Regions from separate parts of the Mesobacillus jeotgali genome, predicted to be linked through region 1. Evidence: riboswitches for the same ligand, from Rfam matches in the RefSeq annotation. Region 1 holds a riboswitch; each other region holds the start of a gene.
What was found. Region 1 has a riboswitch for S-adenosylmethionine ahead of metK (methionine adenosyltransferase). Riboswitches for the same ligand answer to the same signal wherever they lie in the genome.
Positions count from the first base shown of each region.

Region 1 (3,122 bases):
TCCCACGTTTGCAGAGCAGTGCATGGAAAGGATGCCGTTTTCAGGAAGCAGGTAGTTCATCACGGAGAAAATCGATTTCTTCATTTCACCTGCATATTCTGTTCCGCCGATCAACACGACGCGCTGTTCAAAGGAAACGATGATGAATGTTTCGGAATTTGTTCCATCAACCTCTGGATCCGCTTTGAAAGTCGGTGCTGAAATGACCGTGAATTCAGATTCGTGGTCAACAAGCTCTTCCTCAGTTGGACGGATGAACAATTGATGTGCGAAAAGATTGTGCCAGGCGTATTCATTGATGACCTGGATTGGCAGGCGGTATTTCTTGTCAGCACCAGCGAATCCTTTGAATACAAATACTTCCTCTTTTTCTTTAAGGAAATTTAATACCTTATTATATAGTTTTGTGAAAGATTCCTCGGAAATCGGCTGGTTGACAGAACCCCAGTCAATTTTATCCTTCACGGACTCTTCCTCGACAATGAATTTATCTTTAGGTGAACGGCCAGTATATTTACCAGTAGTCGCTCTGACTGCACCAGTTGAAGTCAGGAGCCCTTCGTTCCGGTTCAGGACTTTTTCAACAAGCTGGGGAACGGATAACTGCACCTGTACATTGCTTCCTTTTAATAAAGCTGAAAGTTCATTTGATATTCCTACAACATTCATCGGAGAATACCTTCCTTTTTAAAAGTTTAATAATTTGTAAGTGTTTACATCTCGTTATTAGTATAACACATTAGTTTAATTAATCTATACTAATGACTCGAAAAATTACCTTGTACCTAACTTGCGTTATATAATTCTTTCTTTATATAGTCAAGCGAAAAGATGCTTTCGGGCCGATTTTATTTTACATAAAAACTTTCATTAACAATCGACTTTATTTTCCAAGAAAACTTTCAACAACTATCGACAAATTTACCGAAAAAACCATTGACATGCAATTATAGTTTCGTTATGATTTGGACTTGAACGGATACTCTCTTATCCCGAGCTGGTGGAGGGACAGGCCCAATGAAACCCAGCAACCTGCAGACGTGAAAAAACAGCCTTTGGAATGCTGATCTTTTTCCGGGCAAAGGTGCTAACCTGACGCAAGGGAACTGCCCTTGAACGATAAGAGCGAAAGGCGCGGATTTAAGCAAAAACCTTTCCTCGTAATTGGAGAGGTTTTTTATATTGCTTTTTTCTGTCCGATGCATGAAAATGCTGCTGGACTGCCTTCTTAGGTGTCATTGCTCCCGTGGGTGAAATTAGGAAAAGAGAAATCCACCATGAATCCTAAACAAATTTTTCTAATAAAAACTCAGCGTTTATTTCATACTACATAGGGAATGAGTACCGTATCAACCCGAGGTCTGTATTGGGACAGCCTCGATCAATTTTTATACATGAGGGAGGAACTCAGATGTCAAACAAACGCCGTTTGTTCACTTCTGAATCAGTAACAGAAGGCCATCCGGATAAAATCTGCGACCAGATTTCTGACGCGATTTTGGATGCGATCCTTGCAAAAGATGCTAATGCACGTGTTGCTGCTGAAACATCAGTTACGACAGGCCTTGTACTAGTTGCAGGCGAAATCACTACATCTACATACGTAGATATTCCGAAAATTGTTCGTGAAACAGTCAAGGAAATTGGCTACACTCGCGCGAAGTATGGTTTTGACTCTGAAACTTGCGCAGTTTTGACTTCAATCGACGAGCAGTCTGCAGACATCGCGATGGGTGTTGACCAGGCACTTGAAGCACGTGAAGGACAAATGTCTGATGAAGAAATCGAAGCAATCGGTGCAGGAGACCAGGGCTTAATGTTTGGTTTTGCCTGCAACGAAACGAAAGAGCTTATGCCTCTGCCGATTTCATTGGCTCACAAGATTTCCCGCCGCCTGACTGAAGTTCGCAAGGAAGAGATCCTTCCATACCTTCGTCCGGACGGAAAAACTCAGGTGACAGTTGAATACGATGAGAACGACAAGCCAGTCCGCATCGATACTATCGTTATCTCAACTCAGCACCATCCAGAAGTTTCGCTTGAGCAAATCCAGCGCAACCTAAAAGAACATGTCATCAAGCCTGTTGTACCAGCAGAATTGATCGACGAAAATACAAAATACTTCATTAACCCAACTGGACGTTTCGTAATCGGCGGACCACAGGGTGATGCAGGTCTTACTGGCCGCAAGATCATCGTTGATACTTACGGCGGATACGCTCGCCATGGCGGAGGTGCATTCTCTGGTAAGGATCCTACTAAAGTTGACCGTTCAGCTGCATATGCTGCCCGTTACGTTGCGAAGAACATCGTAGCTGCCGGCCTAGCTGAAAAAGTTGAAGTTCAGCTTGCATACGCAATCGGTGTTGCTCGTCCGGTATCGATTTCAGTTGATACTTTCGGAACAGGCAAAGTCAGCGAAGATGTTTTGATCGACGTTGTAGAAAGCAACTTCGACCTTCGTCCTGCCGGAATCATCAATATGCTTGACCTGCGCAAGCCAATCTACAAGCAGACAGCTGCTTATGGACACTTTGGCCGTTCTGACGTTGACCTTCCATGGGAACGTACAGACAAGGCTGAGGCACTTCGCACTCAAGCACTAGGAAAATAAAAAAGTACAAAGGGAGTTGCATAGAAATATGTAACTCCCTTTATTATTTGCCGTCTAATCAGGGAACACTCAAAAACCCATCAGGTTTGCACCTGGTTCAAAAGGTGTAAAATAGAGTATTACCTTAAATTTCCCTTAGATTTTACTGCAAAAATTTTGCGTTTAATGATAGTATTAGATGGTATGTTTTTAGAAAGATGCATTTCTATTAGGTTCTTTGTTATAAAAATCGCGCCTAGAGCGGAAATCAGCGCAAAACTAAATTTTTTCTGAAATGGAGAAGGTGAAGTACATAATGTGTGGCTTTATCGGTTGTGTACATGAAAATGCACAGGAATTCAGCGGCGATGATAAGCAGCTGTTTAAAAATATGAATGACATCATCACCCATCGCGGTCCTGATGATGATGGATATTTCTATGATGAGCATATCCAATTCGGCTTCCGCCGTCTGAGCATCATCGACCTTGAGGCTGGCCATCAGCCATTGACCTATGAAAATGAGCGC
Region 1 is NZ_CP109811.1:3,757,290-3,760,411, reverse strand. It holds gene pckA (phosphoenolpyruvate carboxykinase (ATP)) at 1-669, opposite strand, end outside; SAM riboswitch class I at 985-1,126, shown strand; gene metK (methionine adenosyltransferase) at 1,412-2,614, shown strand; gene asnB (asparagine synthase (glutamine-hydrolyzing)) at 2,910-3,122, shown strand, end outside.

Region 2 (3,122 bases), 300 kb from region 1:
ATCGGCAATCCGAGTCTCAGGATCCTGGATATTGAAGCTGTTGCCGAAGTTGCCCACGAAGCAGGTGTGCCGCTGATCATCGATAACACTTTTGCGACACCATATCTTTGCCGGCCAATTGACCATGGAGCTGATATCGTCATCCACTCGGCAACCAAGTGGCTGTTAGGGAACGGGACAGTCATGGGCGGGATTATTGTGGATGGAGGAAAGTTCGATTGGAGTTCAGCTAAATTCCCAGGCTTTAATGAGCCGGACTCCAGCTATCATAACATTGTCTATAGTGAAGCAATCGGAGCTGCCGCATATATCGTTAAGGCAAGAGTCCAGCTTTTGCGTGACCTGGGACCGGCAATCAGTCCGCAGAGCGCCTTCCAATTTAACCTTGGCATCGAAACTTTACATGTACGCATGAAGGAGCATATCGCCAATACACGAAAAATTGTAGATTACCTAGAGTCTCATCCTGCTGTTACCTGGGTAAGCTATCCTGGCCATGAGTCTCATCCTGATAAAAACCTCGCAGACCGCTACCTTCCAAAGGGAGCCGGGTCAGTAGTTATTTTTGGGATTGAAGGCGGCAGGGAAGCCGGAGCAAAGCTGATCAACTCACTAGAATTATGGTCCCATGTCGCAAATGTCGGCGATGCTAAAAGCCTGATCATCCATCCTGCAAGCACAACCCATCAGCAGCTGGATTCAGAAGGCCTTAAAGCAGCTGGGGTTCCTGAGGATTTAATCCGCCTTTCCGTCGGGATTGAAAATGTGGAAGATATCATTGAAGACCTGGAGCAGGCGATCGAAAAAGCGACCGGAGTACCTGGAGTCCCTGCTGGAATTTAAAATCCATAACCTTCCAGAAAATATTTGAAAATAATTTTATTGACACCCTTTTTTAATCCGTGCTACAATCACACTCGTAACTTAAAACCGATTAGATAATTTAATAGCGTGCTCTTATCAAGAGAGGTGGAGGGAAGTGCCCTATGAAGCCCGGCAACCGTCAGTAAGCATTGCTTGCTGAAATGGTGCCAATTCACACAAAGCAGATCGCTTTGGCAGATGAGAGAAAGGAATCCACTATTATTATGCCTTTCTGCTCACTTGCAGGAAGGCTTTTATTTTGTTCTTTTCGAATAAATGCTTAAAAAGTTATAGCTAAAAAGCTTGTCCGAAAAGATTTTATCACAAGAGTACAATTTTCCCGTTTAGGATAAGAGCCCATTGCCCGATTTTGCTGAGTTTGAATTTTTTTGGTTAGGGAATGGGAAACTAGATTGATAACCTTCTTATTTTCAGGGAAATTAAACGGTTTTAATAAGTATGGAATACTCGGTTGCAAAGAGGGGGAGTCAATTGATTACGATAAAGAATGCCAGAAAGATTTATCCTTCCAACAAGGGGGATGTTAAGGCAGTCGATGATGTCAACCTTGAAGTCAAGGAAGGCGAAATCTATGGAGTTATCGGTTATAGTGGTGCCGGCAAAAGTACTTTGATTCGCATGCTGAATGGGCTGGAAATCCCAACATCAGGTTCTGTAGTGGTAGCCGGAAGGGAAGTTTCCAGGATTAAGGGAGCAGATCTGCGCAAGGCTCGCCAGGAAATCAGCATGATTTTCCAGCATTTCAATCTGCTATGGTCAAGGACTGTAGCGGAGAATATCGAGTTTCCGCTTGAAATTGCCGGAGTGGCAAAAGCAGAGAGAGAGAAACGGGTAAAAGAATTGATCACATTAGTAGGTCTTGAAGGCCGGGGAGATGCTTATCCGTCCCAGTTGAGCGGCGGCCAGAAACAGAGGGTCGGAATTGCTAGGGCGCTTGCCAATAACCCGAAAGTACTCCTTGGGGATGAAGCAACTTCAGCACTTGATCCGCAGACGACTGACCAAATTCTCGATCTCCTAGTTGATATCAATAAAAGGCTTGGCCTGACAATCGTCCTGATCACCCACGAAATGCATGTTATCAGGAAAATTTGCCATCGAGTCGCTGTAATGGAAGGCGGAAAGATTGTTGAAACAGGACCTGTACTGGAAGTCTTTAAAAATCCTCAGCAGCCGATTACGAAAAGATTCGTCCAGCAGGTGACAGAACCTGAAGAAACAAAAGAAACTGTTGACCATTTACTGGAGCGCTATCCACATGGCCGCGTTGTACAGCTCACATTCGTAGGTGAAGGGACAGAACAGCCGTTGATCACCAACTTGATCCGTGAGTTTTCAATAACGGTCAATATTGTTCAGGGTAAAATTTCACAGACACAAGATGGTTCGTATGGAACTTTGTTCATCCATCTTGATGGTGAAGAGGGCGAAGTAGCCCGGGCAATCGAGTATATCGGCCAGCATGAAGTCGGCGTGGAGGTGATTTCGAATGGCTGAGACATTGTTTCCAAATGTCAACTGGGACCGAATGTGGGAAGCGACAGTTGAGACACTGTACATGAGTGCCATTTCTGTAGTGGCTACCTTTATCCTTGGAGCACTCCTCGGACTGCTGCTTTTTTTGACATCCCCGGGAAATATTTGGGAAAATAAACCTGTCAATTTAGTATTGAGCGCAGTTGTTAATATTTTTAGGTCGATCCCATTCATTATCTTGATCGTACTTCTGATTCCTTTTACAAAAATTATCGTTGGCTCGATGATTGGGGAAAATGCTGCCCTACCTGCTCTGATTATCGGTTCGGCGCCATTTTACGCAAGGATGGTAGAAATCGGCTTGCGTGAGATTGATAAAGGTGTCATTGAAGCAGCCAAGTCCATGGGTGCCAAGACGACGACGATTATCTGGAAGGTGCTGCTTCCAGAATCGATGCCAGCTTTGGTTTCTGGTATTACGGTAACGGCGATTGCGCTAGTCAGTTACACAGCAATGGCCGGAGTCATTGGCGCAGGCGGTCTTGGGAACCTGGCATACCTTGAAGGTTTCCAGAGAAGCCGAAATGATGTCACCTTAATGGCCACAATTATTATCTTGATTATTGTGTTTATAATCCAGTTTGCAGGTGACTTCTTCACCAGGAAATTAGATAAGAGATAAAGGAGAGAATTGAATTGAAAAAATGGTTATTAGCATTATTAGCATTAGTTTTAACAGCAGGACTTGCAGCTTGCGGAAC
Region 2 is NZ_CP109811.1:4,057,573-4,060,694, reverse strand. It holds gene FOF60_RS20830 (O-acetylhomoserine aminocarboxypropyltransferase/cysteine synthase family protein) at 1-843, shown strand, start outside; SAM riboswitch class I at 955-1,069, shown strand; gene FOF60_RS20825 (methionine ABC transporter ATP-binding protein) at 1,324-2,382, shown strand; gene FOF60_RS20820 (methionine ABC transporter permease) at 2,375-3,043, shown strand; gene FOF60_RS20815 (MetQ/NlpA family ABC transporter substrate-binding protein) at 3,058-3,122, shown strand, end outside.
Region 2: it holds a riboswitch for S-adenosylmethionine, as region 1 does, so the genes downstream of both, FOF60_RS20825 (methionine ABC transporter ATP-binding protein) here and metK (methionine adenosyltransferase) in region 1, are expected to answer to the same signal.

Region 3 (3,122 bases), 2.2 Mb from region 1:
ACATTGTTGAGAGATTAAAGCAAGCTGCGGATAATCCGGTTAATCATAAGTATTCGCCTTTCAGAGGATTGCGCTCCTTAAAAGAAGCTGCAGCAGCATTTTACAAAAGGGAATACGGGGTCGATCTTAACCCGGAAGAGGAAATTGCCATCCTATTTGGAGGTAAGGCCGGCCTGGTAGAAATACCTCAATGCCTGTTGAATCCTGGAGACACGGTTCTCGTTCCTGACCCCGGCTATCCTGACTATTGGTCTGGTGTCGAGCTGGCAAAGGCAAGGATGGTGACGATGCCACTCCGGGAAGAGAATGACTTTTTGCCTGACTATGCTGAATTAAGTGAAGACGAATTGGATAAAGCAAAGCTGATGTTCCTCAACTACCCAAATAATCCGACGGGTGCAGTGGCCGATAAGAAATTTTTTGATCAAACCATCGAGATGGCACGAAAAAATGAAATTTGTGTAGTTCACGATTTTGCCTATGGAGGAATTGGCTTTGACGGGAACCGCCCGCAAAGTTTTTTACAGTCCGAGGGCGCGAGGGAAGTAGGCATTGAGATTTATACTCTGTCAAAAACATATAATATGGCTGGCTGGCGTGTTGGCTTTGCGGCAGGGAATAAAAGTGTAATTGCTGCGATCAACTTGCTGCAGGACCATATGTATGTCAGCTTGTTTGGTGCTGTCCAGGAGGCAGCGGCAGAAGCTTTGATGGGACCGCAGGCATGTGTGGCTGAGCTAAATGATTTATATGAATCTAGGAGAAATGTACTCATTGACGGCCTTAGGAATATTGGCTGGCAGGTGACTGCTCCAAAAGGCTCGTTTTTTGCCTGGCTGAAGGTCCCTGAACCATTCACTTCGGTCGAATTCGCGGATTACTTGCTGGAAAAAGCACATATAGCAGTTGCGCCAGGTGTAGGGTTCGGTGAACATGGAGAAGGGTTTGTGAGGGTTGGCTTGCTGACTTCGGAAGAAAGATTGCGTGAAGCAGTCGGCAGAATTGAAAGCTTGGAAATATTCAAAAAAAATAGTTGACATTGAATTGCGAACCTGACATAATCCTAATTAACAAATTTACTTTAACCAATTAAATAACTTGATTAAATTATTTTCTTATCAAGAGCAGGCGGAGGGACGAGCCCGATGAAGCCCGGCAACCGATCCAGCATTTAGCTGGGCACGGTGCTAATTCTTGCAGCGAAAGCTGAAAGATGAGAAGAGTTTAGTGTATTTTCTAACCTCTTCTTTGTGAAGAGGTTTTTTTATGCCCAAATTACAACTGAATTCAATAAGTACTGAAGGGATTGATCTTCATGAGTGAAATTACAGCGACATATATAGTCCATGACGCCAAACATAACCCCGAAAAGAAAGCAGAGGGAATCGCGCTTGGCTTAACAGTGGGTTCATGGACTGACTTGCCGGAACTGGATCAAAAACAATTAAAAAAGCATAAGGGGAGAGTGGTTTCTGTTGAAGGTTCAAGCCTGGACCACAATTCAGAAACTGTGGCAACAATCAAAATCGCTTATCCAGCCCTGAACTTTTCACCTGACCTGCCAGCCATTCTTACAACAGTTTTTGGAAAACTTTCGCTTGATGGCAAGGTAAAACTTATCGACCTTGAATTTGGAGAAGAATTAAAGAAAGACTTTCCTGGTCCGCGCTTTGGGATTGAAGGAATCAGGAACAAGCTTGGCGTCCACGACCGCCCATTGCTCATGAGTATCTTCAAAGGTGTCATCGGACGTGATATGGATTTTCTGCTAAAACAGCTTAAAGAACAAAGCCTTGGAGGAGTTGACCTGATCAAGGACGACGAAATCCTGTTTGAAAATGAGCTTACACCTTTTGAAAATAGGATCGCTCTTGGTAAAGAGGTCCTCGAAGAAGTCTATGAATCTACTGGGCACCGAACTCTATATGCTGCCAATCTTACAGGAAGAACCTTACAGTTGAAGGACAAAGCAAGAAAAGCGGCTGAACTGGGAGCCGATGCACTGTTGTTCAATGTATTTGCCTATGGCTTGGATGTTTTACAAGAACTAAGGGAAGATGATGAAATTGGCATCCCGATCATGGCTCACCCTGCAGTAAGCGGTGCGTTGACATCGGCTGATGAATATGGTTTTTCACATTCTTTGCTTCTGGGAAAATTACTCCGCTATGCCGGGGCTGACTTCTCACTGTTCCCGTCACCTTATGGAAGTGTAGCGCTCGAAAAGCAGCAGGCGTTATCAATAGCCGAGGCACTGACTGCTGAGGATCAATTCAAAAGGACATTCCCGGTACCATCAGCAGGCATACATCCTGGAATGGTACCGCTGCTTATAAAAGATTTCGGTGTGGACTCAATCATAAATGCTGGTGGAGGCGTCCATGGACATCCTGGTGGAGCACAGGGCGGCGGCAAGGCATTCAGACAGGCAATTGATACCGTTCTTCAAGGAAAAACACTTGAAGAAGGCGCCCTTGAGCATGATGAGTTGAAAACGGCTATTGCTCTTTGGGGGTCGTCAGAGGCGGTGGCGAAGTGAGACAGCCGGTAATTTTTTGTGACTTTGACGGGACAGTAACCGAAAAGGACAATATCATAGCGATCATGAAAGAATTCGGTTCTGACGGCTGGGATGAAATAAAAGAAGCAGTGCTTGACCGCAGTATTTCAATCCGGGAAGGAGTAGGGAAAATGTTTTCCCTGCTGCCGGTCTCCAAGAAGGAAGAAATTATTCAATTTGCTGTACAGAATGCCAGGATCCGCCCGGGTTTTCAGGAGTTTCTTGATTTTGCCCGTGAGGAAGGGATTCCTGTTTACATCGTCAGCGGCGGTATAGACTTTTTTCTCGAACCCATCATTGAACCATTCGGACCGATAACAGGCATTTACTGCAACGGTTCAGATTTTACCGGAGAAACGATAAAAATTGAATGGCCAAACAGCTGTGATGATCAGTGTTCAAATGATTGCGGCTGCTGCAAACCATCAATCATGAGAAGGATAGATCAAAGAGATGCTTATAAAATCGTCATCGGGGACTCCGTAACAGATTTGGAAGCTGCCAAGCAAGCAGACTTTGTACTGGCTAGAGATTACTTGAAGGATAAATGCGAAGAGTGGGC
Region 3 is NZ_CP109811.1:1,531,947-1,535,068, forward strand. It holds gene FOF60_RS07535 (pyridoxal phosphate-dependent aminotransferase) at 1-1,037, shown strand, start outside; SAM riboswitch class I at 1,113-1,220, shown strand; gene mtnW (2,3-diketo-5-methylthiopentyl-1-phosphate enolase) at 1,316-2,539, shown strand; gene FOF60_RS07545 (2-hydroxy-3-keto-5-methylthiopentenyl-1-phosphate phosphatase) at 2,536-3,122, shown strand, end outside.
Region 3: it holds a riboswitch for S-adenosylmethionine, as region 1 does, so the genes downstream of both, mtnW (2,3-diketo-5-methylthiopentyl-1-phosphate enolase) here and metK (methionine adenosyltransferase) in region 1, are expected to answer to the same signal.

Region 4 (3,122 bases), 1.4 Mb from region 1:
GGTACAGATAAAATGGGAGCGATCTTCTACCGTGCAAACACAGTCTATTACACTTCTTCCACGAATTTCAGCCAGGCACGAGCAGGAACAGTACAAGCAGCAAAAGACCTGTACGGTGCGGCTTCTGCAGAAGTTGAAGCTGTCAATAAAGCATTTGATGCTGTAGGAATATATTAATAACTTTATATTTAGTCAGACTGGCTCATCTATTCTTGTGAGCCAGTCTTTTTATGCTGCTGCTCCCTCGCCTTCTCGTTTTAATGAGAGAACGGAATATTGATTTTGATTAAAGCGGGATTGAGGGTACGGAATCGTGACACCTTTGGCAGCTAATCATGAAAACCTGTCACAATAACATTCGAATCGTGACAGCTTTGGCCTTGCAACCAGAAAAGCTGTCACAATAACATCGGAATCGTGACAGCTTTGGCCTTGTAACCTGGAAAGTTGTCATAAAAACATCGGAATCGTGACAGCTTTGCCCTCGGAACCAGAAAACCTGTCACAATAACATTGGAATCGTGACAGCTTTGGCCTTGCAATCAGAAAGCTGTCACAATAACATCGGAATCGTGACAGCTTTGGCCTCGAACCAGAAAGCTGTCACAATAACATCGGAATCGTGACAGCTTTGGCCTGTAACCTGGAAAGTTGTCATAAAACATCGGAATCGTGACAGCTTTGCCTCGGAACCAGAAAACCTGTCACAATAACATTGGAATCGTGACAGCCTTGGCCTTGCAATCAGAAAAGCTGTCACAATAACATCGGAATCGTGAAAGTTTTGATCTCGGATCCAGAAAAGCTGTCACAATAACACCGGAATCGTGACAGCTTTGGCCTTGCAACCAGAAAAGCTGTCACAATAACATCGGAATCATGACAGCTTTGGCTTCGGAACCAGAAAAGCTGTCACAATAACATCGGAATCATGACAGCTTTGGCTTCGGAACCAGAAAAGCTGTCATAAAACCTCCGGAATCTTAAAAGCTTTGCCCTCATCCACTAAAAAGCTGTCAAAAAAAATTACTTTGCCTTGCCAGATACTTCTATTAATCTTACACCTTATGCATATATACTTCACCGCATTAAATTAAAATGATTGACATTGAACATGATCAGATGTAATATTTAGAGAAATTTAATAATTCAATAATATTAAATCTTATCCAGAGAAGCTGAGGGTCTGGCCCTGTGAAGCTTCAGCAACCTTCAACTATATTTTTGTTGAAAAGGTGCTAATTCCAGCAAGTTCTTGAAACTTGGCAGATAAGAAGAATGGCTACTAACTGTAAAGTCTTCTTCTTAAGAAGGCTTTTTTTGTTTTATTAGGGATCTCACACTGACTTTCTGGATCATTGTCGAACAAGTCCCTTTTTAAGTCGATTATCTCGTCTTTTCTCATAAAACAAAAACTGCCATCTGACTATAACCAATAGGAGTGAATAAATTGGCAGAAATCGAAACAAAGCTAGCACAGCTTGGCAACAGGAGTGAATCATCAACAGGTGCGGTCAATCCACCAATCTATTTAACGACAGCCTACCGTCACGAAGGGATTGGGCAATCCAGCGGCTATGATTATGTCCGCACGGGCAATCCTACTCGCGAAATCCTTGAAAAGGCGATTGCAGACCTGGAGGATGGAGACCGCGGTTTTGCCTGCAGCTCCGGAATGGCAGCAATCTGGACAGTTCTGTCATTATTCGAGCACGGAGATGAATGGATTGTTTCGAAGGATCTATACGGGGGAACTTACCGTCTTCTCGAGCAGGGTTTCAAAAAGTGGGGATTAAATAGTACATATGCTGACATGGCCGATGTAAACGAAATCAAATCCGCAATAAATCATAGGACTAAGGCTCTTTTTGTAGAAACGCCGACGAATCCTCTGATGGAGCAGGCTGATATTGAAGCCATCGCAAACATCGCAAAAGAGAACGGCATTCTGCTGATTGTTGATAATACCTTCTACACTCCCCTTCTGCAAAAACCATTGACTTTAGGTGCAGATATCGTGATCCACAGTGCAACTAAATATCTTGGAGGTCACAATGATGTTCTTGCCGGGCTCATCGTTGCCAGGGGCCAGCAGATATGTGATTCCCTCTTCCTTCATCATAATGGCGGAGGTGCGGTGTTAAGTCCGTTCGATTCCTGGCTGCTCATCCGCGGGATGAAAACACTGGCATTAAGGATGGAACGCCATGAACAAAATGCCAGGGAGCTGATGAATTATTTACAGAATCATCATGCTGTGAAGGATGTCTTGTATCCCGGCAGAGGCGGAATGATTTCATTCAGAGTACACTCTCCTGCCATGGTGAATCCGTTTTTAAAAAGTCTATCTACCATTACTTTTGCAGAAAGCCTTGGTGGCGTAGAAAGTTTCATTACCTACCCTGCGACTCAGACACATGCCGATATCCCAGCTGAAATTCGTGAACAAACCGGGGTTTGTGACCGACTGCTGCGATTCTCTGTGGGAATCGAAAATGTGGCGGATTTGATAAAAGACTTGGATGAAGCTTTCCAAAAAGCAAGCCAGGAGGCTGAAGCAATATGAGCAGATATACATTTGAAACCCAATTGCTCCATAACAAGCATAAGTTCGATCCTGCAACCGGTGGAGTAAGCGTGCCAATCCAGCACGCCTCAACTTTCCACCAGCCGTCGGCAGACAAATTTGGAAAATATGATTACAGCCGCAGTCTTAATCCCACCAGAGAGGCACTTGAGGAAATAACCGCCGAGCTGGAGGGCGGTGTCCGGGGTTTTGCTTTTTCATCCGGGATGGCAGCTATCTCAACTGCCTTTTTGCTTCTTTCTCAAGGTGACCACGTGATCGTAACCGAGGATGTTTATGGCGGCACCTACCGGATGGTTACACAGGTACTGAACCGTTTTGGTATTGAGCACACTTTTGTGGATATGACCGACCTTGACGTGGTAGAGCGTGCAATTAGGCCCAATACTGCATTGCTATATGCTGAAACTCCCTCTAATCCGCTATTAAAGGTGACAGATATTCAGGCGATTAGCGAAATAGCGAAGAAACACGGCGCTCTTACCTTTGTTGACAATACCTTCATGACTCCCTACTTGCAGCGCCCGCTGGAACT
Region 4 is NZ_CP109811.1:2,387,553-2,390,674, reverse strand. It holds gene FOF60_RS12185 (M4 family metallopeptidase) at 1-177, shown strand, start outside; SAM riboswitch class I at 1,163-1,276, shown strand; gene FOF60_RS12180 (methionine biosynthesis PLP-dependent protein) at 1,451-2,566, shown strand; gene metC (cystathionine beta-lyase) at 2,563-3,122, shown strand, end outside.
Region 4: it holds a riboswitch for S-adenosylmethionine, as region 1 does, so the genes downstream of both, FOF60_RS12180 (methionine biosynthesis PLP-dependent protein) here and metK (methionine adenosyltransferase) in region 1, are expected to answer to the same signal.